DNA from 3 places in the Pantoea trifolii genome. Region 3 is predicted to be linked to each of the others. Evidence: predicted binding sites of a transcription regulator. Region 3 holds the regulator's gene; each other region holds the start of a gene.

Evidence for each region. The regulator CRP, encoded in region 3, controls carbon source genes, mostly activating them, when cyclic AMP is high. The targets are predictions, from matches to a motif close to ATGTGANNNNNNTCACAT.
Region 1: a site for CRP is predicted at 4,125-4,142, ahead of NQH49_RS00575 (PTS mannitol transporter subunit IICBA). Genes of this name have one in related genera too.
Region 2: a site for CRP is predicted at 2,667-2,684, ahead of NQH49_RS03700 (iron-containing alcohol dehydrogenase). Genes of this name have one in related genera too.

Annotation. Positions count from the first base shown of each region.
Region 1 is NZ_JANIET010000001.1:118,564-128,347, forward strand. It holds gene NQH49_RS00560 (YibL family ribosome-associated protein) at 1-97, opposite strand, end outside; gene mtlR (mannitol operon repressor MtlR) at 202-747, opposite strand; gene mtlD (mannitol-1-phosphate 5-dehydrogenase) at 808-1,956, opposite strand; gene NQH49_RS00575 (PTS mannitol transporter subunit IICBA) at 2,051-3,985, opposite strand; gene NQH49_RS00580 (DUF3053 domain-containing protein) at 4,443-5,156, opposite strand; gene NQH49_RS00585 (gamma-glutamyltransferase family protein) at 5,331-6,929, opposite strand; gene NQH49_RS00590 (ABC transporter permease) at 6,939-7,820, opposite strand; gene NQH49_RS00595 (ABC transporter permease) at 7,823-8,764, opposite strand; gene NQH49_RS00600 (ABC transporter substrate-binding protein) at 8,782-9,784, opposite strand, start outside.
Region 2 is NZ_JANIET010000001.1:830,027-839,810, forward strand. It holds gene NQH49_RS03690 (phosphoglycerate dehydrogenase) at 1-426, opposite strand, end outside; gene NQH49_RS03695 (dihydrodipicolinate synthase family protein) at 513-1,397, opposite strand; gene NQH49_RS03700 (iron-containing alcohol dehydrogenase) at 1,415-2,563, opposite strand; gene dtnK (D-threonate kinase) at 2,746-4,017, shown strand; gene NQH49_RS03710 (D-threonate 4-phosphate dehydrogenase) at 4,010-4,990, shown strand; gene NQH49_RS03715 (DeoR/GlpR family DNA-binding transcription regulator) at 4,997-5,758, shown strand; gene NQH49_RS03720 (YacC family pilotin-like protein) at 5,970-6,317, opposite strand; gene cueO (multicopper oxidase CueO) at 6,495-8,084, shown strand; gene NQH49_RS03730 (cystathionine gamma-synthase family protein) at 8,077-9,366, opposite strand; gene hpt (hypoxanthine phosphoribosyltransferase) at 9,532-9,784, shown strand, end outside.
Region 3 is NZ_JANIET010000001.1:3,839,233-3,849,016, forward strand. It holds gene NQH49_RS17900 (phosphoribulokinase) at 1-210, shown strand, start outside; gene NQH49_RS17905 (OsmC family protein) at 262-666, opposite strand; gene crp (cAMP-activated global transcriptional regulator CRP) at 971-1,603, shown strand; gene NQH49_RS17915 (YccS/YhfK family putative transporter) at 1,662-3,740, shown strand; gene argD (bifunctional acetylornithine/succinyldiaminopimelate transaminase) at 3,737-4,957, opposite strand; gene NQH49_RS17925 (aminodeoxychorismate synthase component II) at 5,045-5,620, opposite strand; gene NQH49_RS17930 (putative adenosine monophosphate-protein transferase Fic) at 5,662-6,255, opposite strand; gene NQH49_RS17935 (YhfG family protein) at 6,245-6,415, opposite strand; gene ppiA (peptidylprolyl isomerase A) at 6,514-7,086, opposite strand; gene tsgA (MFS transporter TsgA) at 7,349-8,527, shown strand; gene NQH49_RS17950 (cytosine deaminase) at 8,561-9,784, opposite strand, start outside.

The DNA.
Region 1 (9,784 bases), 3.7 Mb from region 3:
CGGCATCGCCAGAGGCTAGCAGCGGGGCTTCTTTGCGGTTGAGCGCATCGAGCTGATCGCTCAGCAGTTTAATCTCGGCTTTTTCTTGTTCTTTCATTGGGGGAAAACTCGTTAAGGAAAACAGGCAAAGGATACACAAATCTACGCAGTTTTGCAGCGTGGCGCGTATTCATGCTCGCCTGGTCGCCATGAATGGCGACCCTACACTGCCGGCTTTTTAAACACCTGCTTGTGCGAAATGCGTGAAATCAGCTCGGTGAGCGACAGCACCATGGTTGAACGTACCATCTGCAGATAGCGCTGCTGCTGCATGGAGCGCAGTTGCTCGTCGTCGCGGTTGAAATCCGGCTGCGGCGGCCAGGCGGCCACGCAGTGCAATTCGCCAAACGGGCCGAGGATCTCATCGTCGGTAAATCGATAATCGCTGATGTCGTGATTCAGCTCCTCACGCAGCGCCAGCAGCAGTTCACAATCTTCGTACTCATGCCGGTTGATCACGCCCAGGCCGTAAATCAGCTTGAGGCGAACCGAGAGTTCGCCCAGCGGACCATTACCCAGCAGCAGCGGCTCTACGGCATATTTGACCGCGTAATCGTCCTTGCGAAACACTTGCAGCACCAGCAGGTTAACTGCTTCGGTCAGCAGCTCAACGGCGGCGATCAGGAAGCTTCTCACCGAACGACCGGCGTTCAGGCGCTCAAGCACCCGGTTTTCAAAAGCCTGCTTCTCTTCCATCATTGCCTGCATCGTTCAGCTACCGCCAGCGGGCACGCAAGCGCGCCCGAGTTAACCACTCAAGGGCGCGCATTATGCCATAGCGTTGTAAGCGCTCACCACTGAGGTGACCACTTCGCTATTGGCATCCAGGCCAGAAATTTCCGCCAGCGTGGCTTGCGGGCCTTTTTCTGCCAGCAGCGCGACCAGTTCCTGCGCCTGCGGATCGGCTTCGCTGCGATAGTGCATGGCGGCGGCAATGCCCTGGACCAGATTGGTGTGCGGCAGGTTGTATTCAATGGTGCCCAGCGTTGGCTTGATCAGGCGATCGCCCGCGCTCAGTTTACGCAGCGGCTGACGACCTACGCGCTCAACGTCATCTTTCAGGTACGGATTTTCGAAGCGGGTGAGGATTTTCTGGATGTAGGCAGCATGCTTATCGGCCTCAAAGCCATAACGCTTGATCAGCACGGCACCGCTTTCCTGCATCGCGCCTTGCACTACCGCACGCACTTTCTCATCAAGAATCGCGTCACGAATGGTAGCGTGACCGGCCAACTGACCGAGATACGCGGTGATGGCGTGACCGGTATTGAGGGTGAACAGCTTGCGCTCAACGAACGCCATCAGATTGTCGGTCAATTCCATGCCAGCAATGTTTGGCAATTCACCTTTGAACTGGGTTTTATCAACAATCCACTCGCTGAAGGTTTCCACGGTGACTTCCAGCGGATCGGTGGTGCCGGCTTCGGATGGCGGCACGATGCGATCGACCGCAGAATCAACGAAGCCAACATGCGCTTCAACCCACGCGTGATACTGCTCTGGCAGCGCTTTCAGCACGTGCTGTTTCAGCTGGCTGGTACCGCGCACCATGTTTTCACAGGCGATGATGTTGAGTGGACGGACGTTACCGCTGTCGCTGCGTTTAGCCAGACCTTTCGCGACGCCACCGGCGATGCGCTCCAGAATCTGCGGGCCAACCGCCGTGGTCACGATATCAACCTCCGCAATCAGCGCAACGATGTCATCGCTGGTGCTGTTGACGGCGCTGACGCCTGTTACGATTTCGACTTTTGCCTGCTCGCCAACCACATGAACCGGATACTCATGACGGGCGTTAAGGGCATCAAGTACCACCTGATTGACGTCAGCAAACACCAGCTCGATGCCGGCATCCGCCAGTAACTTACCGATAAAACCGCGACCAATGTTACCTGCTCCAAAATGTAACGCTTTCATAAATTTGACCCATAACAAATGACGAAAGGGCGGGCAAGTCCGCCCCGGAAATGTGGGACGGGCTTACCCGCCCCAGGGAAGGTAAAACGTGGTATTACGCTTTAACGGTGTTGCCTGAGAGCAGGTCCAACACGTCCTGCACGCTGGTGGTATTGGCCAGCTTCTCAATCACGCTGTCATCATCCAGCGCGTTGGTCAGGCTGGTAATCACCTGAATGTGCTCGTTATTGCGAGCGGCGATACCAATCACCAAACGCGCCACGTCTTCTGGCTCATCACCAAACTGCACGCCTGCCGGATACTGACAGAACACCACGCCGGTTTTCAGCACGCGGTCTTTCGCTTCTACGGTACCGTGTGGCACAGCAATGGATTCACCGAGGTAAGTTGGCGTCAGTTTTTCACGTTCCAGCATCGCTTCAACATATTCCGGCTGCACGTAGCCGCCTTTCACCAGCTGCTCACCCGCAAAGCGAATCGCCTGCTCTTTATGGGTGGCGCTCAGGCCGAGGAACACGTTGTCTGCACCCAGTTTAAACAGGTGCGCGTTGCCTTCGTCGTAGCTGTCAGCCAGCGTAGTCTGCACGGTTTCGCGACGCGCTTCACTGCGGTTAGCGGCAACCAGACGTTCAGTCAGATTGCTGTACAGCGCGCTATCGAGGAAGTTGTTCAGCGAAATATGCTGCGCCTGCGGTGCCTGACGCATCGCACGTTCGGTCAGATCGCGGTGGGTAATCACCAAATCGACGTCGCCTGGCAGCGAGTTAATCGCCGTGTTGGTGACGGAGATATTGCTGAGACCCGCGTCCTGCACTTTCTTACGCAGCACGCCTGCACCCATCGCACTTGAACCCATACCGGCGTCACAGGCTACGATGATTTTGCGTACGTGGTTTAGGTCAACGCTCATCGCGTCGCCAGCAACCGGTGAACCGGCAACGGCCTGACCTTTCGACTGCGCTTTCATATCCTGCATGCGCTGTGTCGCGGCTTCGATATCGTCATCTTCTTTCACTTTGCTGGTTTTCAGCAGGATTGAAGAGACCACGAAGGAGACGGCAAATGCAGCGATGATGGCCGCGATGTTCGCGAAATAAGCGCCTTTTGGCGTCATCGCCAGCACGGCCAGGATGGAACCTGGAGAAGCCGGAGAAACCAGGCCGCCGTTCAGCAGCGTCAGGGTGAACACGCCGGTCATACCGCCAAGGATTACCGCCAGCAACAGACGCGGCGCCATCAGCACGTATGGGAAGTAAATTTCGTGGATACCACCGAGGAAGTGGATGATCGCTGCACCGCCTGCAGATTGTTTAGCGCTACCGCGACCAAACATCATGTAGGCAACCAGCACGCCCATACCCGGACCTGGGTTGGCTTCAATCAGGAAGAAGATTGATTTGCCGGCCTCGCTCGCCTGCTGGATACCCAGCGGAGAGAAGATACCGTGGTTGATGGCGTTATTGAGGAACAGGATTTTCGCCGGTTCAACAAAGATCGAGGTCAGTGGCAGCAGGTTGTTCTGCACCATCAGATTCACGCCCGCGGCGAGAATGTGTGACAGGCCTTCAACCAGTGGACCGATTGCCAGGAACGCTAACAGCGCCAGCAGCATACCGATAATACCGGCCGAGAAGTTGTTAACCAGCATCTCGAAGCCGCTTTTGATCTTGCCATCTACGGCGCGGTCAAAGGACTTGATCGCCCAGCCGCCCAGTGGACCGGCAATCATCGAGCCGAGGAACATCGGCATATCGGCACCGACGATCACGCCCATGGTGGTGATCGCACCGACCACGCCACCGCGATCGCCGCCAACCAGACGTCCACCGGTGAAACCAATCAGCAGCGGCAGCAGGTAGGTGATCATTGGGCCGACGAGTTTCGCCAGCGTTTCGTTTGGAATCCATCCGGTTGGGATGAACAGCGCAGTGATGATACCCCATGCGATAAACGCACCGATGTTAGGCATCACCATATTACTCAGAAAGCGACCAAAGCTCTGAACCTTGACCTTTACTGATGAGGACATAAACCCACCCCTTATTGAGACGCGCTGCAATAAGAGAGCGCGTTTGTTTTTGTTTGAACGTTACGGCGGGGGCCGTGGCATTACTGTATGCACGCGGACTCTAGCACTAGTTTATTACGCTGCGTAGAGCAGTGCCTAAGTGTGATGCAGATCACGCTCAGTTGGGGTGGTTGGGGGGCAATAAGGTGATATCGATCACAAAAAGGGGCTGTAAGAAAGCAACGATGCCGAAAAATTAAGCAAAACAAGATGATGAATGTGACTTAAGTCACCTTTTAATCTGGGTGCTTTGTTGTGTAAATGTGATCAATGTCACAAACTATTTTTGGTCGAAAATGCGCCAGATCACAATATGCTGCAGCAGAAAAGTGAGCTGTAAGGAAGTGACGAAATTCTGAAAAGAAACGAATGGCTTGTAGGGTCGCCATTATTGGCGACCACTAAAATAGTTCGGCTGTTATAACCCGCCTTGCACCGCATTTTGCGCTTGCGTCAGCGCCTGCGCATTGCTGGAGAGATTGCTCATCAGCGTGTTGTACTGCGTTGCCTGATCCTGCGTTGGGAACTGCACGCCACCGTCGTTGAAGGTTACGCGTGTGCCTTGCGATTGCAGATAGTCGCCGGTTTGCACCGCCGCCTGGCTCAGCGCCTGCAGCTGTGGCAGCAGCGGAATCAGCGTGCTGGCTGGCTGCGTTACCACTTTGGTAAACGCGGCGTCGTAGACTTTCTTCAGATCATCCGGCTGCTTCAACGTGGCTTTGCTGCTGTCCGCCTGCATTTTGGCGCTCTGAATCTGCTGGGTCAGCACGCTCAGATTACCGCTGGCCTGGCGCAGGTTATCGCGGCGCGTCAGGTAATCCTGCGGTACACGAATCGCTGCTAATTCATCAACCACCGGACGCATACCTTGCTCGATCGCCTGATTGGTCTGCTGCGAGAAACCATACAGGATGGCGTAATCGCTGGCGTAGTTACCGAAGGTCTGCTTCTGGTTTTCACTCAGGCTTGGCAGATGTTCGCCGCTGCGCATCACTGTGTTCTGAAGGAAGTCACTGAACGCTTTACGCTGATCGCCCTCTTTGTCGCCACAGGCCGTAAGTTGCAGCACGACCAAGGCACTGACCATCAGCATGCCGGTGCGCATCCAGATGCGGGAAATTCCTGACGCCATGATTAACTCCTGTTATGGCAAATTCGATTCGGTGGGAATGGTCCTAAAGGATAGTGCAATGGCCTGGCGGGTACAACGGGCGGCGTTTGCCTGGTGCGCATAAATGCGCACCAGGCAAGGAAATAGCAAATTCCGTAGGGTCACCATTCATGGTGACCGTTTTAACACGTTAAATCAGAACACCAGCGCCTGCCCATCTTTGCGGCTTTCGGTGGCGGCGATGTAGAAGCCTTGCGGATCGCGCACAATCGCCTGCGCACCGCCGAAGTTATAGCCGAGCAGCGGATCTTCGAGCGTAATTTGATGTCCCATCTCGCGCAGCTTTGCCAGCACGTTACGGTCAATGCCCGGCTCAACCACCACCGCACGCCCTTGCTCAACGCGCCAGCGCGGGGCATCAATCGCTGCCTGCGGGTTTTGCTTGTGCTGCATGATACGCAGCGCCATCTGCAAATGACCTTGTGCCTGCATCGGGCCGCCCATCACGCCAAACGACATCAGTGGCTGGCCGTCACCGTCGAGGGCAAACGCCGGAATGATGGTGTGGAACGGCCGCTTGCCGCCGGCCACCACATTAGGATGCTGCGGATCGAGTGAGAAACCGCAGCCACGGTTTTGCAGGCTGATGCCGGTGCCCGGCACCACCACGCCAGAACCGAAGCCCATGTAGTTTGACTGTATAAAGGAAACCATCATGCCGCTGGCATCGGCGGTGGAGAGATACACCGTGCCGCTCTGCTGCGGGGAGCCAAAGGTAAAATCCCCGGCCCGATCGGGATTAATCAGCTGCGCGCGCTGTTTCAAATAGTCATCGCTCAGCAGCAGTTCCGCCGGGAACTCGAGGTGATCGTAATCGCTGACGTAGCGATCCAGATCGGCCAGCGCCAGCTTCATCGCTTCAATCGACAGATGCAGCCACGGCACTGAATCCGGTTCATAGCGGCCAATATCCCACTGTTCGAGAATGCCCAGCGCAATCAAGGTGGCGATGCCCTGACCGTTTGGCGGCAGCTCCTGCACCGATCCACCCGCAAACGGGCGCGATAACAATTCCACCCAGTCGGCGCGATGATTTTTCAGATCATCAAGGCTCAGCGCCGCACCATGCTGCTCAGCAAACGCCACTATCTTTTCAGCCAGCTCGCCACGATAGAAGGCTTCACCGCGCGTTTCGGCGATTTTTTGCAGCGTTTCGGCTTGCGCCGGATTACGGAACAGCTCGCCGGCACGCGGCGGTCGTCCATCGGGCGCAAAGCACTCGACGAAGCCGGGCTGATCTTTCAGCTTGTGGTAGGCGCGCTGCCACAGATGACCAATCAGCGGTGAAACCGGGAAACCATCGCGCGCATATTCGATGGCCGGTTGCGCTAGCGTGGTGAGCGGCAGCGTGCCAAAGCGTTCGGCCAGCTCCACCCACGCCGAAACCGCGCCCGGCACGGTGACCGCTTCCCAGCCAATTTCCGGCATGGCATCGCGTCCGGCAAAGCGTTCCGGGTTCCATGCGGCGGGCGAGCGGCCCGAGGCATTCAAACCGTGCAGCTGTTTGCCATCCCAGATAATCGCGAAGGCGTCACTGCCAAGGCCGTTGCCGCTGGGCTCCAGCACGGTTAACGCCATCGCACTGGCAATCGCCGCATCTACCGCATTGCCGCCTTGTTGCAACATGCGCATCCCGGCCTGCGCCGCCAGCGGCTGCGAAGTGGCAACCGCGTTGCGTCCCATCATCGGTACGCGGTGTGAGGCATAGCTGACGTTAAAATCCAGTTCACTCATGATCGTTCCTTAGTGTGAGTCATCGCGTGGGTCGAGCGCGTCGCGCAAACCGTCGCCCAGCAGGTTGAAGCCCTGCACGGTGAGAAAAATAGCCAGGCCGGGGAAAATCGACATCCACGGCGCCTGTTCGAGAAAGCCTTTGGCGGTATTCAGCATTGCGCCCCATGAAGGCGAGGGCGGTTGCTGGCCGAGGCCAAGGAATGAGAGGCTGGCTTCGGTGATGATCGCCGAAGCAATCGCCAGCGTGGCCTGTACCAGAATTGGCGACAGCACATTGGGCAGCACATAACGCAGGATGATCCAGCGATCGGGCAAACCAATCGCCCGCGCGCCGTCGATGTACTCTTCGTGCCGAATGGCAATCACCTGTCCGCGCGTCAAGCGGGCGAAAATCGGCATCGCAGATAAACCGATGGCAATCATTGCATTCGACAAACTCGGGCCGAGAAATGCGCCCAGCGCGATCGCCAGAATCAGAAACGGGCACGCCAGCAGCGCTTCGATAAAGCGCGAAATAATGCCGTCGCACCAGCCTTGCCAGTAACCGGCAATCAACCCAAGCGGCACACCAATCAGAATGGCGATCAGCACCGAAATGCAGCCCGCCAGCAGCGAGGTGCGTGCGCCCCACACCAGGCGCGACAAAATATCGCGCCCCAACTCATCGGTACCGAACCAGTGCAGCAGCGTTGGCGCTTTGCGCACCGCAAGGAAATTGGCTTTGATGGGATCAAACGGAGCCAGCCACGGTGCCAGCAGCGCCACGGCGACAAACAGCAGCACAATTACCGCACCAATCAGCGCACTTTTATTACGCAGGAACTTTTTCAGTACCCGACGATTGGGCTTTGCCACTGCAGGCAGTACGCCAGCGGTTAATACCTCGCTCATGGTCAGCCTCGCATTTTCGGGTTAATGATCAGATAGAGCACATCGGCCAGCAGGTTGAGCAGCAGGAAGCCCATCGCCACCACCAGCACCACGCCTTGCACCACGGCGTAATCACGGTTAAACACCGCATCGACAATCATCTTGCCAAAGCCGGGCAGCGTGAAGACCTGCTCGGTCAGCACTGCGCCACCCAGTAACTCGCCAAACAGCAGCGTGGTGAGAGTAACAATCGGCATCAATGCATTACGCAACGCATGCTTCAACACCACTTTCTTTGCCAGCAGCCCTTTGGCGCGTGCGGTGCGAATGTAATCCGCTTTCAGCACGGCGATCATTGAAGCGCGGGTGTGGCGCATTAAGGTGGCGGCCAGTCCGGTGCCGAGCACCAGCGCTGGCAGCAGCAGCGTTTTCAGGTTCTGCGCCACATCTTCGCTAACCGGCACAAAGCCCGATGCCGGCAGCCATTGCAGGTGCACGGAGAACAGCAAAATCAGCAGAATACCGAGCCAGAAGTGAGGCACTGAAATCCCGGAAAGCGCGACAAAGTTGGTGGTGTGATCGACCCAACTGTCTTTGCGCACTGCGGCGATGATGCCCATGCTGATGCCAATCACCAGCGCGATAATCATCGCCAGCAATGACAATTCCAGCGTGACCGGCAATTTGCTGGCGATCAGCGCCGTCACCGGCTCTTTGGTGCGCAGCGACATGCCCAAATCGCCGGTTAGCGCATTACCCATCCAGGCGAAATATTGCGCGGGAATCGGATCGTCCAGATGATATTCCGCCCGCAGCTGGGCGATAACCGCTGGATCGCGCTCTTCGCCCGCCATCGCCAGCACCGGATCGCCCGGCAGCAGCTTTTGCAGTGCGAACACCATAATGCTCACCAGCAGCAGCGTCGGAATCGCCAGCAATAGCCGTTTTACAATCAGTTCCAGCATCCTCGCTCCTTAGCGGTTTACTGCGCCAGACTTACGCCAGCCAAACGTACCAATCCGTCCGGCCAGGCTTTGAAGCCCTGCAGTTTTTTCGACATGCCAAAAATGCGTGGCTCAAAGTAGAGGTAAGCAATCGGCATATCGCTTTGCAGTTGGTTCACCACCTGGGTGTAGAGCGCCTGACGCTGTGCCTGGTCGTTGGTGAGACGCGCGGCATTCAGCCACTCATCGACCTGCGCATTGCTGTAGCGTCCGTCATTGAGCGTGCCTTTGCTGTTAATAAACGAATAGATGCTGCCGTCCGGATCCGGACGACCAGACCAACCCGACAGGCTAAGCTGATAATCCCCGCGCTGCTGGCGATCCAACAGGGTGGCGAACTCACTCATTTGCAGATTGAGGTTGAAACCGGCTTCACCGACCATCGCCTGAATCACCTGGCCCACCTGCTGCGCGGTCGGGTTATTGCTGACCAGCAGCGTCAGATTCAGCGGTGTGGTAACACCCGCAGCCTTCAGCAGCGCTTTGGCTTTCTCAACATCGCGCGGTGCGATCGGTGTTTTGACGTGATACGCGCTGACCGGTGAAAACGCCTGATTGGCTGGCGTATACAAGCCTTCAAACGCCACCTGATTCAGCGCATCACGGTCAATCGCCAGTGAGAACGCTTCACGCACCCGCGCATCTTTCAGCGGACTATTAGCATCGACTTTGCCGTTGTTGATATTGAAAGTGATGCCCTGATAACCAAGACCTGTGACTTTTGCCAGCGCCAGTTTGCTATCGGCTTCAACGGTTTTCACATCGCTGGCGGCCACGCCTTCGGTGAGATCCAAATCGCCCGCACGCAGGTTCGCGAGGCGTACGGAAGCATCCGGGATCGGCAGGAAAATCACCTTATCGAAGTGATAGGCGCCTTTATTCCAGTAATTGTCATAGCGCTTCAGCACGATGCGATCCTGCTGAACACGGCTGTCGAACTGATACGGGCCAGAGCAGACCGGATGAGCGGCGAAATCGGGC
Region 2 (9,784 bases), 3.0 Mb from region 3:
TTTGCCGTAGACGTCGGTGGCAAATATTCGCGGCCAGCTACCCGCGCGAGTTTCGATGGCGGCTTGGGTGATCTGACGCGCGCTGTTAAGGATCAAAGCAAAGGCGAAATCAGCGACAGCATGTTTATTGGCATCCGGCACGTTGGTGACGTAAATCCCGCGTGCACGCGTGGCATCCAGATTGATGTTGTCGACGCCAACGCCGTGCTTACAGACGATTTTCAGCTGCGGTGCTAACGCCAGCAGCTCTTCGTTGATGTCGGTAAAAGCCACGATCAGCGCCACGGTGTTAGCCAGATGCGGCTCAAGTGCGCTTAGCGGCGCATCGGCGGGCAGCATGATCAGCTCAAAACCGTGCTGCTGAAGCGTTGCTATCGGCGTCGCGTCATATTTCGCAAACGACGGTGAAGTGCAGATGACTTTCATAATTCTTCCCGATGTTGAAAAAAACAGATAACAGCCGGTGCCAGGGTCGCCATTGATGACGACCTGGCTGGCTACTCACCTGAAAATTACTGCAAATACTGATTCACAATCTGGCGGATCTTCTGCTCTTCTTCGGCAGAGAAACTCACCGCGTAGCGGCTGTCGCCAACCTCAAAGCCCAGCAGCGTCACCGCTTTTTTTACTGCGGCGGGAGAGAAGCCCACGCTATACAGATCGGTGCGCAGACCGGTGACATTCTCCTGCGCCAGGCGCGAACCTTCGATATCGCCGGCATGAAAGCGTGCCCAAATCGCATTGATCTCTTTAGGCGCCACGTTAGCGAGACCCGAAATACAGGCCGAGCAACCGTCGACAAAGCCCTGATGAATCAACGAATCCGGGCCGTTCAGCACATCAAAACTGTCGATTCCTACAGCCGCTTGCAGGAAGCCGCTCAGGCTTTCATAGCTGCCGGCGCTGTCTTTGATGCCGATGATGTTCGGGTGCGCGGCCAGCGTGCGTACGGTTTCTGGCTGCAGCGTGTTGCCGGTGCGTGCCGGAATGTTGTAGAGGAACAGCGGCACGTCGATGGCGTCGGCCACCGCGCGATAGTGGGCAATCAGCTCTTCCTGTTTCAGTGGCACGAAATAGGGCGTGATCACCGAAACCGCATCCACGCCCAGCTTCGCCACTTGTTTCCCAAGGCGAATGGTTTCACGCGTGGAGATCTCGCCAATGTGCGCCACCACCGGCGCGCTGCCGTTCACTTCATCAACGCAGGTTTGCGTCACCGCCAGCTTCTCCTGTTCGTTCAGCACGAAGAATTCGCCGTTGGTGCCGCCGCAGAAGATGCCGTTGCCAGCGCTTAACTGACGTTTAACCTGTTCGCGTTGGGCGGCTGGATTGAATGCGCCGTCGCGATCGAAAGTAGTGACGATGGCGGTTAACACGCCCTGAATTTTCTTGCTCATGTTGTCCTCGATAATCCTTAGTGATTCAAAGCCGGAAATAGCGTCAGGTAGACGTTGCGTACGTCATCGGCGCCCACTTTCATCGGTACATTCTTCATCAGGCGCTGCACGTCGAGCGCGGCTTCCACCAGATACGGCAGATGATCCGGGCCGATACCCAGCTCTTCCAGGCTGGCGGGCAGCTTCAGGCGTTTCACCAGCGCGGCAAAGTACGCCACCAGCGCGTGGGATTTGGCTTCGTCGTCCAGCGAGGTATCGGCATCCGGTAGCAAATCGTAAACCTGAGCGAATTTGCTCACCGCCGCCGGACGCACAAAGCGCATGCAGGGTGCGAGCAGAATGGCATTGGCGACGCCGTGCGGCAGGTGATATTTGCCGCCCAGCGGATAAGACATCGCATGTACCAGATGCGTACCGGCATGCGCAATCGATGCGCCACCGTAATAAGACGCCCACAGCATATTCAGGCGCGCTTCAAGGTTATCCGGCTCAGCGAGGGTGGTTTCGAGGCTGGCAAACAGCTTTTTCATGCCGATCAGCGCATAGTTATCGCTCACCGGATTCGACACGGTAGCGGTAAAGCACTCGATTAAATGGCACAGCGCATCGATACCGGTTGAAGAGGCGATGTGCGGTGGCATGCTGGTGGTGAGCTCTGGCACCAGCGCGACATAATCTGGCAGCATCACCGGCGAGATTATGCCGACTTTGGTCTCTTTCTCAGGGATTGCCAGAATCGCATTGGGCGTGGCTTCTGAGCCGGTACCTGCGGTAGTGGGGATCAGCAGCGAAGTGGTGCGCGTCTGCGGCTTTTCACCCGCCAGCAGCGCGTCCAGTGTTGGCGCGCCTTCAACACACAGAATCGACAGCAGCTTGGCGACGTCCAGTACGCTGCCACCGCCGACGCCAATCACCAAATCCACATCAGTACTCGGCAGCGCGGCGACAATGGCCGCCACATCGTGCTGGCTGGGCTCTGGCGGCACCGTATTGACGATGCTCAGGCTGGCAATCTGCTGCTTCAGCTGGGCGATTAGCGTCTGCACCGCCGGAATGCCTTCGATATTCTTATCGGTCACCAGCAGCGCTTTTTCTTTACCTTGCAGTAAATAGCTGAGGTCATTAAGCGCCTGAAAGCCACTGATCACGGTGCTGTTGATATTCATCTCTTACCCTTACGTTTTTTGCGCTGAATGATTAAGTTTGCTCATGCAGCGCGAGGTCTATCACTACAGTGCCTAATTTTATAGGACAAATTGATTTCGATTAATTTGATCTTGCTCACATATAATCAATCATGATTGAATATAATCATTGCAGCACGACAGCGGCCGGAACAGGAGAGAGCATGACTTTACCGCCATGGAAAACGCCAGTCCTGGTGATTGCCGATGATTTTACCGGCGCCAATGACGCGGGCAGCGGGCTGGCACAAGCCGGGGCGCGAGTGCATGTGCTGTTTGATAGCAGCACGCCGCATGACGCTGATGTCGCCGATGTGCTGGTCATCAGCACCGATAGCCGTGCGCTCAGCGAACAGGAAGCGGCCCGGCGCACGCGGGCGGCGATTGAGCAACATCAGGCCATCGCTAATGACGGTTGGTTGTTCAAGAAGATTGATTCCACGCTGCGCGGCAATCCCGGCGCGGAAATCGCCGCCGCAATGCAGGCCAGCGGCAAAACATTAGCCTTAGTGGTGCCGGCGGTGCCGAAGCTTGGACGCACCACGCGGGCGGGGGAAGTGTGGATCCACCAGCAACGTCTGATCGACAGCGAATTCGCCAGCGATCCTAAAACGCCGGTCACCAGCGGCCATGTGCTGACGCGATTGCAGATGCAGAGCGCCTTGCCGGGGGAAACCCTCGATCTCGCCACGCTGCGTGGCGACCAGCTGGCGCAGGTGCTGGCCAGCAAGCAAGGTTTGCTGGTGGTGGATATCGAGCAGGACGCCGACATTGCCTTATTAATGGCTGCGGCAGCCACGCTGGAGACGCGTCCATTGCTGGCCGGTGCGTCCGGGCTCAGCGATGCGCTTGGCGCGATGCTGGCGGCGCGTCAGCCGCGTCCGGTGCTGGCGGTGGTTGGCTCGATGAGCGCGATTGCGCAGCAGCAGATTACGTGCCTCGCCAGCCAGCGCGACATCCGCGTTATCGATATTGATATCCGCCAGCTTTTTGCCCAACCGGCCTGGCCGCAGGCTGAACAGTGGCAGCAGGCGATGCAGCAGGCGCTGCACGACGGCGCGCATTGCGTGGTGCGCACTACGCAACATGCCGATCAGCGCCACGAGATCGAGCAGTTGTGCCAACAGCATCAGGTTTCACGTCAGCTATTGGGCGAGCGCATCTGCCAGTTTCTCGCGCAGTTAACCCGCCGCGTGTGCCGCAGGGCGCAGCCTGCCGGGCTGTATCTCTCTGGCGGTGATGTGGCGATTGCCGTGGCGCAGGCGTTTGGCGCGAGCGGTTTCCAGATTCAGGGCCTTGTGGCGGGCTGCGTGCCGTACGGGGTTTTGCTTAACAGTGAATTACACCTGCCGGTGATGACCAAAGCAGGTGGCTTTGGTGACGAAAACACCCTGGTAGAAGCCATTCGTTTTATTGAGGAGAAGTCGAGTGAGTAAAATTATTGCGATTACCATGGGCGATCCGGCGGGCATTGGCCCGGAGATCATCATTAAAGCGCTGGCAGAAGGTGAGTTAGCGGGCGTGCCTGCGGTGGTGGTGGGTTGCGCCAACACGCTGCGTCGGGTAATGGGACTCAATGTCACGCCGCAGGCTGAACTGCGCGTGCTCGACCAGGTCAAGGATGCGCACTTCGCGCCCGGCATCATCAACGTGATTGATGAGCCGCTGGCGGATGCCGCCGCGCTGCAGCCCGGCGTGGTGCAGAAAGAGGCGGGCGATTTGGCCTGGCGCTGCGTGAAACGCGCCACCGAACTGGCGCTGGCTGGCGAGGTGCAGGCGATTGCCACCGCACCGTTAAATAAAGAGGCGCTGCACTCGGCGGGACATATTTATCCCGGCCACACCGAACTGCTGGCGCAGCTGACCAACACCAAAAATTACGCCATGGTGCTCTACACCGATAAGCTGAAAGTGATTCATGTCACCACGCATATTGCGCTGCGCAAGTTCCTCGATACCTTAAACGGCGAGCGCATTCAGACGGTGATCGGCATGGCCGATGGCTTCCTGCGCCGCGTCGGTTTCGACAAGCCGCGCATCGCCGTGGCGGGCGTCAATCCACATGCCGGTGAAAATGGTCTGTTTGGCGATGAAGAGATCACTATCGTCGCGCCTGCTATCAAAGCGATGAAAGCGCAGGGCATCGACGTCAGCGGCCCGTGCCCGCCTGATACCGTGTTCCTGCAGTGTCAGGAAGGGCAGTACGATATGGTGGTGGCGATGTACCACGATCAAGGACACATCCCGCTGAAACTATTAGGTTTTTATGATGGTGTGAATATCACCGCTGGCTTGCCGTTTATCCGTACTTCAGCGGACCACGGCACCGCATTTGATATCGCCTGGACAGGTAAAGCGAACTCTGCGAGCATGGCGATCTCCATTAAACTCGCGATGCAGCTTGCATAGGGAAATATGAAGGGACAAAGCCGTCTCGACCAGATTATGGACTATCTGAAGAGCCATAATTTGGTCACTGTTGAACAACTGGTGAGCGCTATTTCCGCCTCGCCAGCGACGATCCGCCGCGATCTGATCAAGCTGGATAAAGAGGGCGTTATTAGCCGCAGCCACGGCGGCGTTACGCTGAATCGCTTTATCCCCAATCAGCCGACCACGCTGGAGAAGATGCAGCGCAACCTCGCCGAGAAGCAGGCCATCGCGCAGTTTGCCGCCAGCTACGTGCAATCGGGTGATGCGGTGGTATTGGATGCCGGCACGACCATGCTGGAGCTGGCGCGCCAGCTGACGCACCTCAAGCTGCGGGTGATCACTGCCGATCTGCACATCGCGCTGTTTCTGTCCGAGTTTAAGCAAATCGAAACCACCATTATTGGTGGACGCATCGATGATTCCAGCCAGTCATGTATTGGTGAACATGGACGCCGCCTGCTACGCAGCATCAATCCCGACATCGCCTTTGTCAGCTGCAACTCGTGGAGCATCGAACGCGGGATTACCACGCCAACCGAAGATAAAGCCGGATTGAAGATGGATCTGCTGGCTAATGCGCGCCGCCGCGTTCTGCTGGCGGACAGCAGCAAGTACGGTTCATGGTCACTGTATTGCGCCGCGCCGATTGATAGCCTGACCGATGTGGTGACGGATGCGCGTCTGGATGAAGCGGTGTGCCGCGATCTGCGCGAGCGAGGTATTGGATTGGAGTTAACGGTTTAGATTTAGATTGAGATTGTGCTGGCTGTCCCCCATCCCGGCCTTCCCCCGCCAGCGGGGGAAGGAGACGCTGCCACTTGCAACCTCGGAGCTGCATATTGCAGCATCTTCCTCCCCCACTTGTGGGGGAGGACCGAGGTGGGGGACAGCGAGCACCAACCGAGGAGGGGGACTGCGGGCACCAACCGAGTCAGCGTACAGCGGGCACTCAGAATTACTTAACGTAAGCCAGCAAACTCAGCGAATCGCGCGCCAGCGACTTACACTTCTTGTCGTTGGTAATGGCGATACCGCTCAAATCCTTGTAGCTCTCTTCGCCCAGCGACTTCATGTTGTAATTGCTGTAGTTGCTTAAATCCCAACGGTTTTGTTGGGCGAAAAACACCAGCGCTTTACGAATCTGAGCGTCCGGCAAATCCTGATAGCCACAATCGTTCTTGAGATAAACGAACACGGCGGTGAGGTCGGCCAGATCTTCTGCTTCGGATTCGCTCAGGGCAAAACTGGTGGAGGAGAAGCCAAGGAGTCCCGCCAGCAGCAGGATCTTGATGCTTTTCGTCATAATGATTCTCAACAAGGGACAATTTATTGACGTTAGCACAGTTATTGCCGGTATTCCGCTAAATTTGCCCTTTCGGGCCATTCCCACCATTTTTATCAGCGCATTCTGTTTCAGGACTTGACCCTCCCGCAGGGTAAAGGTTTACGCTGTGCCCTTATTCACGACAAGGATAAGAATATGCAACGTCGTCATTTTCTAAAGTTGACTGCCGCACTCAGCGCCGCCGGTGCGCTGCCGCTATGGAGCCGCTCACTAATGGCCGCCACGCGCCCATTATTGCCGATTCCCTCTATTTTGCAGCCTGATGCCCGCGGGCAATACACCTTGACCGCCATGACCGGTAGCAGCCAATGGAATGGCAAAGCGGTGCCTACCTGGGGATACAACGGTGGATTGCTCGGGCCTGCGCTGCGTCTGCAACGTAAAAAAGCGGTTACGGTGAATATCCATAATCAGCTGCCAGAAGCCACCACCTTGCACTGGCATGGGCTGGAAATTCCCGGCGACGTCGATGGCGGCCCGCAAGGGATTATTGCACCCGGTGCAACGCGTCAGGTGAGTTTCACCCCTGATCAACCCGCCGCGACCTGCTGGTTCCATCCGCATCTACACGGTAAAACCGGTTATCAGGTGGCGCAAGGTCTGGCCGGTTTGGTGCTGCTGGAGGATGAAGCGTCCGGCAAATTGCGTCTGCCAATGCAATGGGGCGAAGATGATGTGCCGCTGATTTTCCAGGATAAGCAGTTGAATAAAGCGGGAACGCAAATCGATTATCAGCTCGATATCATGCGTGCCGCCGTCGGCTGGTTCGGCGATATGATGCTGACCAACGGCGTGCAATATCCGCAGCATGCGGTGCCGCGCGGCTGGCTGCGTCTGCGGTTACTCAATGGCTGTAACGCGCGTTCGCTGCATATCGCCACCAGCGATCAACGTCCGCTGTATGTGATCGGCAGCGACGGCGGTTTGCTGGCCGAACCGGTGAAAGTGGAGAGCTTGCCGCTGCTGCCGGGCGAACGTTTTGAAGTGCTGGTGGATACGTCAGATGGCAAAGCCTTTGACGTGGTGACGTTGCCAGTCACGCAGATGGGCATGACGCTGGCACCGTTCGATCAACCGCTGCCGCTGGTCAACATTCTGCCGCTGCGCGTGCTGGCCAGCGGCACGTTACCGGACAAGCTGGTGGATCTGCCACCGATTCCTGCCACCGAAGGTCTGCAAAGCCGCTGGCTGCAGCTGATGATGGATCCGCAGCTTGATCAGCAAGGCATGCAGGCGTTGATGGATCGCTACGGCGATAAAGCCATGGGTGAGATGAAAATGGATCATGGCAATATGGATATGAGTCACAGCGCCAAGCCGATGGATCATGGCGACATGGCGATGGATCACGGCAGCCACGGTAAAACCGCCGCCTACGATTTCCACAACGGCAACAAGATCAACGGTCAGGCATTTAACATGACCAAGCCGATGTTCAATGTCGAATTGGGCAAGCTGGAGAAGTGGACGATTTCCGGTGAAGGCGATCACATGCTGCATCCGTTCCACATTCACGGCACGCAGTTCCGCATCCTGTCAGAAAACGGCAAGCCGCCCGCGCCGCATCGCGCCGGCTGGAAAGACATGGTTAGCGTTAACGGTTGGCGCAGCGAAGTGCTGGTGCGCTTCAACTATGTCGCTAACGCCGACAATGCCTACATGGCGCATTGTCATCTGCTGGAACATGAAGATACCGGCATGATGCTCGGTTTTAGCGTCAGTTAACCGAGGCTTCCAGCGCCAGGCGCATATCCTCAATCAAGTCGTCAGGATGTTCGATACCAATCGACAAGCGCACGGTCGCGTCGGTGATGCCAATGCGTTGCCGCACATCCTGCGGCACGCCCGAATGGGTGGTGCTGGCAGGATGGCTGGCGAGCGATTCGGTGCCGCCGAGGCTCACCGCCAGCTTGAACAGTTCCAGCGCATTCAGGAAACGGAACGCCGCCGCTTGCCCGCCACGAATATCAAACGAGAAGGTTGAGCCCGCGCCGCTGCACTGGCGCTGCCAGGTTTTGCCCGCCGGACTTTCAGCCGCCAGATATGGCAGCCAATACAGTTTTTCCACCTGCGGATGATCGCGCAAAAACGCCGCCACTTTCTCGGCATTGCTGGTGGCTTTCTCCATGCGCAGCGACAGCGTTTCCAGCGAGCGACCAATCATCCAGCTGGAGTGCGGATCCAGCTGCGTGCCGATGGCGCTGCGCAGCGAACGCACTTTGCCGACCAGCGCTTCGCTCCCCAGTACCGCACCGGCAATCAGATCCGAATGGCCGCCGACATATTTGGTCAGGGAATAGAGCGACAAATCCGCGCCGTGCTGCAACGGACGTTGAAACAGTGGGCCGAGCAATGTGTTATCGCAGGCGAGAATCGGCCGTGAACCTTGCTGCTGCGCAATCACATCCGCCACCTGCTGCATCAACTGAATATCCACCAAACTGTTGGTCGGATTGGCGGGCGTCTCAATCAAAATCAGCGCCACGCGTCCGCGCTGCCACGCCAGTTTCGCCGCTTCATGCACTTTATCTTCGTCGGTGCCATCGCTGAATCCCACTGCTTTGATCTCTAAATCGTGCAGCGTTTTGCTCAACAGCGTTTCGGTGCCGCCATACAGCGGCTGGGAATGCAGAATCACTTCACCCGGACGCGCAAATGTCAGCAGCGTGGTGGCAATGGCCGACATGCCGGAAGAGAACAGCGCCGCGCTTTCCGCGCCTTCGTACACCGCCAGCCGATCCTCCACGATTTCGCTGTTGGGATGGTTGAAGCGCGAGTAGACCAGCCCGCCAGTTTTGCCTTCTGGCGGTTGTTTGCGTCCGGCGACGAAATCGAAAAAGTCCTGTCCCTCTTCGGCGCTGTTAAACACAAAGGTGGAGGTAAGAAACACCGGCGGTTTCACCGCGCCTTCCGATAACTGCGGATCGTAACCGTAATTCAGCATCTGCGTTTCCGGGTGCAACGCGCGCGTACCAATCGTGGTTTTTTTACTGGATGAAGCGGTCATAGGAACTCCAGAACTCGGCGGTGAAAGGGCGGACAGGTTCCTACAGTTAACGCCAGTGCGATAAATTTCGCCACGGAATCGTTTGCGTTCTGTGCGCGGCGTTAGACGCTGGCTCGACTATGATAGACTTCGTGGCTTTCCAAAAACCGTAACTGGACGCATGCAATGAAACATACCGTCGACGTGATGATCTCCGAGCAAGAGATCGCAACCCGAATTGCCGAACTGGGCAAGCAGATTAACGAGCACTACCGCGACAGCGGCAGCGAAATGGTGCTGGTGGGTTTGCTGCGCGGCTCCTTTATGTTTATGGCCGATCTGTGCCGCGCCATCGACGTGCCGCATGAAGTCGACTTTATGACTGCGTCAAGCTACGGCAGCGGTATGTCGAGCAGCCGCGATGTGAAAATCCTCAAAG
Region 3 (9,784 bases):
GAAATTCCCTCGCTCGACGAAAGCTTCGTGGTGATTCATTTCCGTGGCCTGGAAGGCATCGCGTTCCCCTATCTGCTGGCGATGATTCAGGGATCGTTTATTTCCCACATCAATACGCTGGTGGTGCCGGGCGGCAAAATGGGATTGGCGATGGAGCTGATTATGCTGCCGCTGGTACAGCGACTGATTGAAGGGAAGCGGATTGAATAGGTTTGGTGCGGGCGGTGAAAAGGGAGGCATGAATGCCTCCCCTTCGACCGATTACAACTCGACAACCTCATAGCTGTGGGTAATTTCCACGCCTTTACCCAGCATGATCGCCACCGAGCAATATTTTTCCGCCGACAGATCAACCGCGCGCGCAACCGCTTTATCGCTCAATGCTTTGCCGCTGACAATAAAATGCAGGTTGATAGTGGTAAAAATGCGTGGCGCTTCTTCACGGCGTTCTGAGGTGAGTTTCACTTCGCAATCGGCCACATCGCTGCGCCCTTTTTGCAGGATCGAAACCACATCAATGGCGCTACAGCCGCCTGCGGCCATCAGCACCATCTCCATTGGACTTGGCGCTTTGTCACCGGAATTACCGTCCATTAATACCTGATGGCCAGATGAGGATTCTCCGAGAAAGGTAAGACCTTCCACCCATTTCACTCGTGCCTGCATTATTCTCTCTCCTGAAGCGGCGGTTTTGCCGCCAGAGTACGCTTTCACCTGACAAACAGCAATCCAGAGTAATCCCCCTTGTGCTGAAGCGAGACAACACAAGACAGCTCGCAAAAGCTGTGCTACAAACAGTGCTGAAAATATTTTCGTCATCACAGACGAAGGCCGGAAGAATCAAAAGCGTAGCTTAAGAGTCCACCCGGAATAATTTTTCCTTTACTGGAAACGCTCGACGATTAAACCGCCTGACAGGGAAAAATGCCCCCTGTGTTTTGGGCACGATTACAACAGAGGATAATAGCGAATGGTTCTCGGCAAACCGCAAACAGACCCTACACTCGAATGGTTCCTGTCCCATTGCCATATTCACAAATATCCATCCAAAAGCACGCTCATCCATCAGGGTGAGAAAGCGGAAACGCTGTACTACATCGTAAAAGGTTCCGTAGCGGTACTGATTAAAGATGAAGAAGGCAAAGAGATGATTCTCTCCTACCTCAATCAGGGAGATTTCATCGGCGAACTCGGTCTTTTCGAAGAAGGCCAGGAACGTAGTGCCTGGGTACGTGCGAAGTCTGCCTGCGAAGTGGCTGAAATTTCATACAAAAAATTCCGTCAGCTGATTCAGGTAAACCCGGATATTTTAATGCGACTTTCGTCGCAAATGGCGCGTCGTCTGCAAGTCACATCTGAGAAAGTGGGCAACCTTGCCTTCCTCGATGTCACCGGACGTATCGCGCAAACGCTGCTAAATCTGGCCAAACAACCAGATGCGATGACTCACCCAGACGGGATGCAAATCAAAATCACCCGTCAGGAGATTGGTCAGATCGTGGGCTGCTCACGCGAAACCGTGGGTCGTATCCTGAAAATGCTGGAAGATCAGAACCTGATCTCCGCACACGGTAAAACCATCGTCGTTTACGGCACCCGCTAATTTCTTCTCACCCACGGCGTGATGGCAACATCGCGCCGTTTCTATTTGCGATGAGCTGATGTGGCGTCGAATCATCTATCATCCCGAAGTTAACTACGCGCTGCGGCAAACGCTGGTGCTGTGCCTGCCTGTGGCTCTCGGCTGGCTGTTTGGCGATCTGCAAAAAGGTCTGCTGTTCTCATTAGTGCCGGCCTGCTGCAACATGGCGGGTCTGGATACGCCGCACAAACGCTTCTTCAAACGCCTGATTGTGGGGGGTTCGCTGTTTGCCACCGGCAGTTTCCTGATGCAAATCCTCACCGCTTATCAGGTTCCGCTGCCGCTGATTTTGCTGGCGTTGCCGCTGCTGATTGGCGTGACCGGCGAAATCGGCCCGCTGCATGCACGATTGCTGCCCGCGACTTTGATTGCCGCTATTTTCACGCTCAGCCTGGTTGGACGCATGCCGATGTGGGTGCCGCCGCTGCTCTACATTGGCGGCACGCTATGGTACGGCTTATTCAACTGGTTCTGGTTCTGGCTGTGGAAAGAGCAGCCGATGCGCGAGTCGCTCAGCCTGCTGTTCCGCGAGCTGGCGGATTACTGCGATGCCAAATACACCTTACTGACGCAGCTGACCGATCCGGAAAAAGCGCTGCCACCGTTGCTGGCACGTCAGCAAAAGGCGGTCGATCTCATCACCACCTGCTACCAGCAAATGCATATGCTGTCGGCCAGTCGCGATAACAGCCACAAACGCCTGACGCGCGCTTTCCAGGTGGCGCTGGATTTACAGGAACACATCTCGGTGAGTTTGCATCAGCCGGAAGAGGTGCAGAAGCTGGTTGAAGAGAGCCACGCCGAAGCGGTGATTCGCTGGAACGCCAAAATCATCTCGGCGCGACTGCGCGTGCTGGCGGATGCAATTCTCTACCATCAGCTGCCAGACCGTTTTCATATGGAGAAACAGCTCGGCGCGTTGGAGAAAATTGCGCGCCAGCATCCGGATAACCCGGTCGGCAACTTCTGCCTGTATCACTTCAGCCGCATCGCCCGCGTGTTGCGTACGCAGAAGCCGCTCTACACGCGTGACCTGATGGCCGATCGCCAGCGCCGTTTGCCGCTGTTACCCGCGCTGCGCAGTTATCTGTCATTCAAATCCACCGCGTTACGCACCGCGGCACGCTTTGCCGTGATGCTGATGTTTGGCAGCGCGCTGGCGCTGTTCTTCAACATTCCCAAACCTTACTGGATTCTGATGACCATCATGTTCGTCAGCCAGAACGGTTACAGCGCGACGCGCGTGCGCATCCAGCACCGTGCGCTGGGCACTTTTGCCGGATTGCTGATCGCCGCCGCGTCGCTCCAGCTGGCGGTGCCGGAATCGATCACGCTGCTGTTTATGCTAGGGATCACGCTGGCGAGTTATCTGATCACGCGGAAATATTACGGCTGGTCGATGATTGGCTTCACCGTCACGGCGGTGTATTCGCTGCAGCTGCTGTCGCTCAACGGCGCACAGTTTCTGCTGCCGCGCATGATGGATACCTTGATGGGCTGTTTGATTGCCTTCGCCGGGATGATTTGGCTGTGGCCGCAGTGGCAAAGCGGACTGCTGCGCAAGAACGCGCACGATGCGCTGGAAGCCTATCAGGAAGCGCTGCGAATGCTGTTAGGCCCGGAACAGTCGCCGGAGAAACTGGCTTATCAGCGCATGAAGGTTAATCAGGCGCACAACGCGCTGTTCAACTCATTGAACCAGGCATCGAGCGAACCAGGCTTTAATCTGCAATACCTGAAAGATATGCGCATGTGGGTTACGCACAGTCAGTTCATCGTCGAGCATATTAACGCCATGACGATTCTGGCGCGTGAGCACACCATGTTGACGGCCAAGCTGGCGGAACGTTATCTGCAATCCTGTGAAATCGCGCTGCAGCGTTGTCAGCAGCGACTGGCGTATGATGGGCCGGGCAACGACAGCAATATTCTGGAAGCACCGGAGAATCTCAATGAAGGGCCGGTGACGATTGTCGAACAGCATGTGAAGCGGATTTTGCAGCACCTCAACGTGATGCACACCATCTCTTCGCTGGCGTGGAGCCAGCGACCGCATCATGGCCGCTGGCTCAAGGTGTTACGTCCGAAAGCGGATTAAGCGGCCAGCACCTTTTCAATCGCGCTGGCGAAACGCGTCATGCCTTCGGCGATATCGGTAGGTTCAATCACCAGCGACGGCACAAAACGGATCACGTCGGTACCGGCGGTGAGAATCATCAGCCCTTCCGCTGCAGAAGCGTTGAGGATGTCACGCGCTTTGCTGGCGAACTGCGGCTTCAGCGCGGCACCAATCAGCAGCCCTTTGCCACGAATCTCGCTGAAGATAGCGAATTTGCTGTCGATGGCTTGCAGCGCTTCAACGAACTGCTGACGACGTGCTTCAACGCCTTCCAGTACTTCTGGCGTGTTGATGATATCCAGCGCCGTTTCAGCGATGGCACAGGCCAGCGGATTGCCGCCGTAAGTGGTACCGTGAACGCCCGGCGCCATCACCGAGGCGATTTCGTTGGTAGTCAACATCGCGCTCACCGGGAAACCGCCGCCCAGCGCTTTCGCGCTGGTAATAATATCGGGCTTGATACCGTAATGCTCATACGCAAACAGTTTGCCGCTACGTCCCATACCGCTCTGCACTTCATCCAGCACCAGCAGCGCATTGTGTTCATCGCACAGCGCGCGCAGACCTTGCATAAACTCTGGCGTGGCCGGCATTACGCCGCCTTCGCCCTGAATCGGCTCGACCACGATGGCGCAGGTGTGATCATCAATCACCGCTTTTACCGCATTGAGATCGTTGAACGGCACATGCACGATATCCGCCGGTTTTGGACCGAAGCCATCGGAGTATTTCGGCTGGCCGCCAACCGACACGGTGAACAGCGTGCGGCCGTGGAAGGCGTTATGGAAGGCGATAATTTTGCTTTTGAACGGGCTGTGTTTTTTGCAGGCGTAATAACGCGCCAGCTTGAATGCTGCTTCGTTGGCTTCCGCACCGGAGTTACCGAAAAACACCCGATCGGCAAAGGTCGCGGCAATCAATTTACTCGCCAGACGCAGCGCTGGTTCGTTGGTGAACACGTTGCTGGTGTGCCACAAGGTTTCGCCCTGGGTTTTCAGCGTTTCCACCAGCGCCGGATGACAATGGCCCAATGCAGTCACCGCGATGCCGCCAGAGAAATCGATATACTCCTTGCCCTGCTGATCCCACACTCGGCTGCCTTTACCTTTTACCGGCACAAACTGCGCAGGTGCATAAACAGGCAAAATAACGTTATCGAACGTTTCCCGGGTTACCGCTAGTTTTTCCGCTGCCATTGACGACCTCATCGGGTTATTTGTTGAGCTGATGTGAAAATATAATCACAAAATATGCATAAAAAATCACACGAAGGCAAACATAAGTTACGCGTTGAGGAAATTAGCCAGCAGCTGATGCCCTTGCTCACTGAGGATGCTTTCCGGATGGAACTGCACGCCTTCCAGCGGCAAAGTGCGATGGCGGAAACCCATGATCTCATCCGGCTGGCCGTCGCGCAGGGTCCACGCGGTGACTTCAAACTCAGCGGGCAGCGTATCGCGCGCCACAATCAATGAGTGATAGCGCGTCACGGTCAGCGGATTATTCAGATCGCGAAACACACCTTGGTTGGTGTGCTGGATCAGGGAGGTTTTGCCATGCATCACCTGGCGCGCGCGCACCACCTGCGCGCCATAGGCTTGTGCAATCGCCTGATGCCCAAGGCAAACGCCGAGGATCGGCACGTGCCCGGCGAAATGGCGAATCGCCGCGAGCGAGATGCCAGACTGATCCGGCGTACACGGACCCGGCGAAATCACCAGATGCGTCAGCGGCAGCGCTTGCATCTCATCCAGCGTAATGGCGTCGTTACGCACCACGCGCACCTCCGCGCCCAGTTCGCAAAAGTACTGGTAGAGATTCCAGGTGAAGGAGTCGTAGTTATCGATTAGCAGCAGCATAGCGCCCTCAGGCCAGTAAAAGCGGCGCTATTCTACCTATTTTAGTTCGCCGGGCTCACCACTTTCGCAAACTGCGCGGTAAGCGGTGCCAGATCGCCGGCGACGCCCGCCGAGATCGCAGCGCGCCACGCATCGCGTTCGAGCGTTTCCCAGGAAAGCTGATAACCGGCATGCAGTGCCAACTGTTCGAAGAAGATGCGCTGCGCGCGGCCATTGCCGGCGCGGAACGGATGCAGCACGAAGATCTCACAGTAATAATGTGCGATACGCGCCACGAACGCTTCCTGCTCAAGGTCAGCCAGGCCGCGCTCTTCCTCCAGCGCCTGCATCAGCGTATTGCCTTCTTTCTCGATATATTCGCAATGACAATACGGCGTTTCATCGCGCCAGATATCGATGGTGCGCAATTCTCCTGCCCAGCTGTAGAGATCCTGAAACAGCGTGCGATGAATATGGCAAAGACGTGGCAAACCGATGCTGCGCTGGCCAAGTTCTACTGTCGCCAGGCGCGCGGCGCTGAACGCCAGTTCCGCTTTACGCAGTTGGGCTTCATCATGAATATCGAGGCGATTCTTCAACACATTGTCGTTGTGCCACAAATAGGGATCGCGTACTGCTAAGCTGTTATCCACCATATTGCCTCCTCAGCGACTCAAGTCGCTCCTCAGCATGTTCGGCATCGATAAGAGCTTCACTATAGGAATATCCGGCCAGTCGACAGCTGGATTGGTAGCTCGCAGCACGGCGCTGCTGCCACAAAGTGGCTTTCTGTTTCTCAGTGAGTTTGCTAGTCATAGCGCCTCCGGCAAGCAGTGAGCCCTAAGTATAAGCAGCAATTTTTTGCTTTGCCGGAGAGCAAATGGCGCGCCAGTGAAAAACGGCGCGTTTCAGAATTAAGGCAGGACTTTGGCGGAGAGGATAACAATCGGTTTTGACGGCACATTTTGGTACGGACCGACATCTTTAGTCGGGACCTGCGCAATCTTGTCGATCACATCCTGGCCTTTCACAACTTTACCAAACACCGCATAACCGAAATCACGCTGACCGTGATCGAGGAAGGCGTTGTCGGCTACGTTGAGGAAGAACTGGCTGGTGGCGCTATCTTTATCTGCGGTACGCGCCATCGAAATGGTGCCGCGCAGATTACGCAAGCCGTTGTCGGCTTCGTTCTTGATCGGCGCTACCGTTTGCTTCTGCTGCATATCGGTAGTGAAACCGCCGCCCTGAATCATAAAACCAGGGATCACGCGGTGGAAAATGGTGTTGTTGTAAAAACCATTGTTGACGTAATCAACGAAGTTTTTCACCGAAACCGGGGCTTTCTGGTTGTTAAGCTCGAGTTCAATATTGCCCGCAGAGGTGGTGAGCAGCACATGTGGATCCCCTTTTGCGGCAAGCGCGGCAGAAGATACAGAAGAGAGCGCTAACAGGGCAACCGCCGCTGTCAAAGTACGTTTAAGCATGAAAGATTCCTTACCATGGAGAGCTAGCTCAAAAACGAGATTGATTGTAAAGAGCATGTGATCCAAGAGCCAGCGTTTTACCGATATTTACGCGGATGTTGCTATTGTCATACTTTTGCCGCCACGCAATCATTTGCGTGACGAAAATCACACTCTCAATGAAATATTTCCGCCTTGTTACACTCGTTGTTTATTAAGATCACAGCAACACTTACAATTCATGACACTTTTTGCCAATCTCGGCGCTTAACAGGTTCAGAACATGACAAACCGTAATCGCATTGGCCTTACCTGGATTAGCTATTTCTCCTATGCGCTCACTGGCGCACTGGTGATTGTTACCGGTATGGTGCTGGACAATATCGCGCAGTATTTCCAGCGCCCTATTTCAGAAATGAGCAACACCTTCACATTCCTTAATGCGGGCATTTTAGTGTCGGTGTTCCTGAACGCCTGGCTGATGGTGATAGTGCCGTTGAAGCGCCAGCTGATCTTTGGTTTTGTGCTGATGATTCTCGCCGTTGCGGGTCTGATGACCAGCCACGATCTCACCGTTTTCTCGCTGTGCATGTTCATTCTCGGCGTGGTGAGCGGCATCACCATGTCGATCGGTACTTTCCTGATCACTCATCTGTACGATGGCCGTCAGCGTGGCGCACGTCTGCTGTTTACCGATTCGTTCTTCAGCATGGCGGGCACCATCTTCCCGATCATCGCCGGTATTCTGCTGGCGCGCGCGCTGCCGTGGTATTGGGTGTACGCCTGCATCGGTATCATTTATGTCGCCATCTTTGTGCTGACGCTGTTCATTGAGTTCCCGGTACTGAAAAGCGAAGCCGCTAAGCCAGGCGTTGAGAAAGAGAAATGGGGCATCGGCGTGCTGTTCCTGTCGATTGCGGCGCTGTGCTACATCCTCGGCCAGCTCGGCTTTATTTCATGGGTGCCCGAATACGCCACCAAATCGATGGGCATGGATATCGCCGCTGCCGGTCAGCTGGTGGGTAACTTCTGGACCGCGTACATGGTCGGCATGTGGGTGTTCAGCTTCGTGCTGCGCTTCTTCGATCTGCAACGCATCCTGATGGTGCTGGCCGCGCTGGCAACCGGTTTGATGTACTGGTTTGTCACCTCTAAAGACGCCAGCATGCTGCACTGGATCATCATGACGCTGGGCTTCAGCTCAAGCGCGATTTACACCACCATCATCACGCTGGGATCGCTGCAAACCAAGGTCTCTTCACCGAAGCTGGTGAACTTCATCCTGACCTGCGGCACCGTCGGCACCATGCTGACGTTCGTGGTGACCGGCCCAATCGTGGCACAAGGTGGCGCACATGCCGCGCTCTCTACCGCTAACGGTTTGTACGCCGTGGTGTTTGTGATGTGTGTTCTGCTCGGCTTTGTGACCAAACATCGCCAGCACGGCCACGTAACGCACTAAGTTTGATGGGCGGACCTCGGTCCGCCCTGCTCCTCAGCGTTTGAAGGTTACCGCTTCTTTTTCCGCTAAATAGATCTCGCTGCTGGCGGGCTGCGTCGCTGCCACCAACACGCCTTTACGCACTGAATAACGTACCGGCACCTGCCGCCGCACCGCATCAAATCCACTCTCCGCCGGCAGAATAATCAAACTGGCATCATTACCTGCCTCAATACCGTAATTCGCCAGCTGCATGGTCTTGGCGCTGTTCGTGGTGATCAGCTGCAAGCCATTATTAATCTGCTCGTAGCCCATCAACTGGCAAACATGCAATCCCATATGCAGCACCTGCAACATGCTGGCAGTGCCGAGCGGATACCAGGGATCGAACACATCATCGTGCCCGAAACAGACGTTGATGTTTGCTTCCAGCAGCTCTTTCACTCGCGTGATGCCACGACGTTTTGGATAGCTATCAAAGCGCCCTTGCAGATGGATATTCACCAGCGGATTGGCAACAAAGTTGATGTTAGAAAGCTTGAGCAGACGGAACAGCCGCGACGTATAGGCATTGTTGTAGGAGTGCATCGCCGTGGTATGACTGGCGGTGACGCGCTCACCGTTGCCATCACGGTGCGCCAGCGCCGCCACGGTTTCCACAAAGCGCGACTGCTCATCGTCGATCTCGTCGCAGTGCACATCCACCAGCCGATCGTAGCGATTAGCCAGCGCAAAGGTTTTATGCAGCGACTCCACGCCGTATTCGCGGGTGAATTCGTAGTGCGGAATCGCGCCCACCACATCCGCGCCCATGCGCAGCGCCTCTTCCAGCAACGCTTCACCGTTGGGATAAGAGAGAATGCCTTCCTGCGGAAACGCCACAATCTGGATATCGATCCACGGCGCCATTTCCGCTTTCACTTCCAGCATAGCCTTTAACGCGGTGAGCGTGGGATCGGAGACATCCACGTGAGTACGCACATGCTGAATACCGTTGGCAATTTGCCACTTCAAGGTCTGTTGCGCGCGCTGTTTCACATCGTCACGGCTCAACAACGCTTTGCGCTCCGCCCAGCGTTCGATGCCTTCAAACAGCGTGCCGGATTGGTTCCAGGCGGGTTCGCCGGCGGTTTGCGTGGTGTCGAGATGAATATGCGGCTCGATAAATGGCGCGCTCGCCAGTCCGCCCTGCGCATCCAGCGCGTCCGGCTGCGCTACGGTTTGCGGCGGCTGCGGGCGAATCTGCGCAATCTTGCCGTTATCGATTTCGATCTGCCA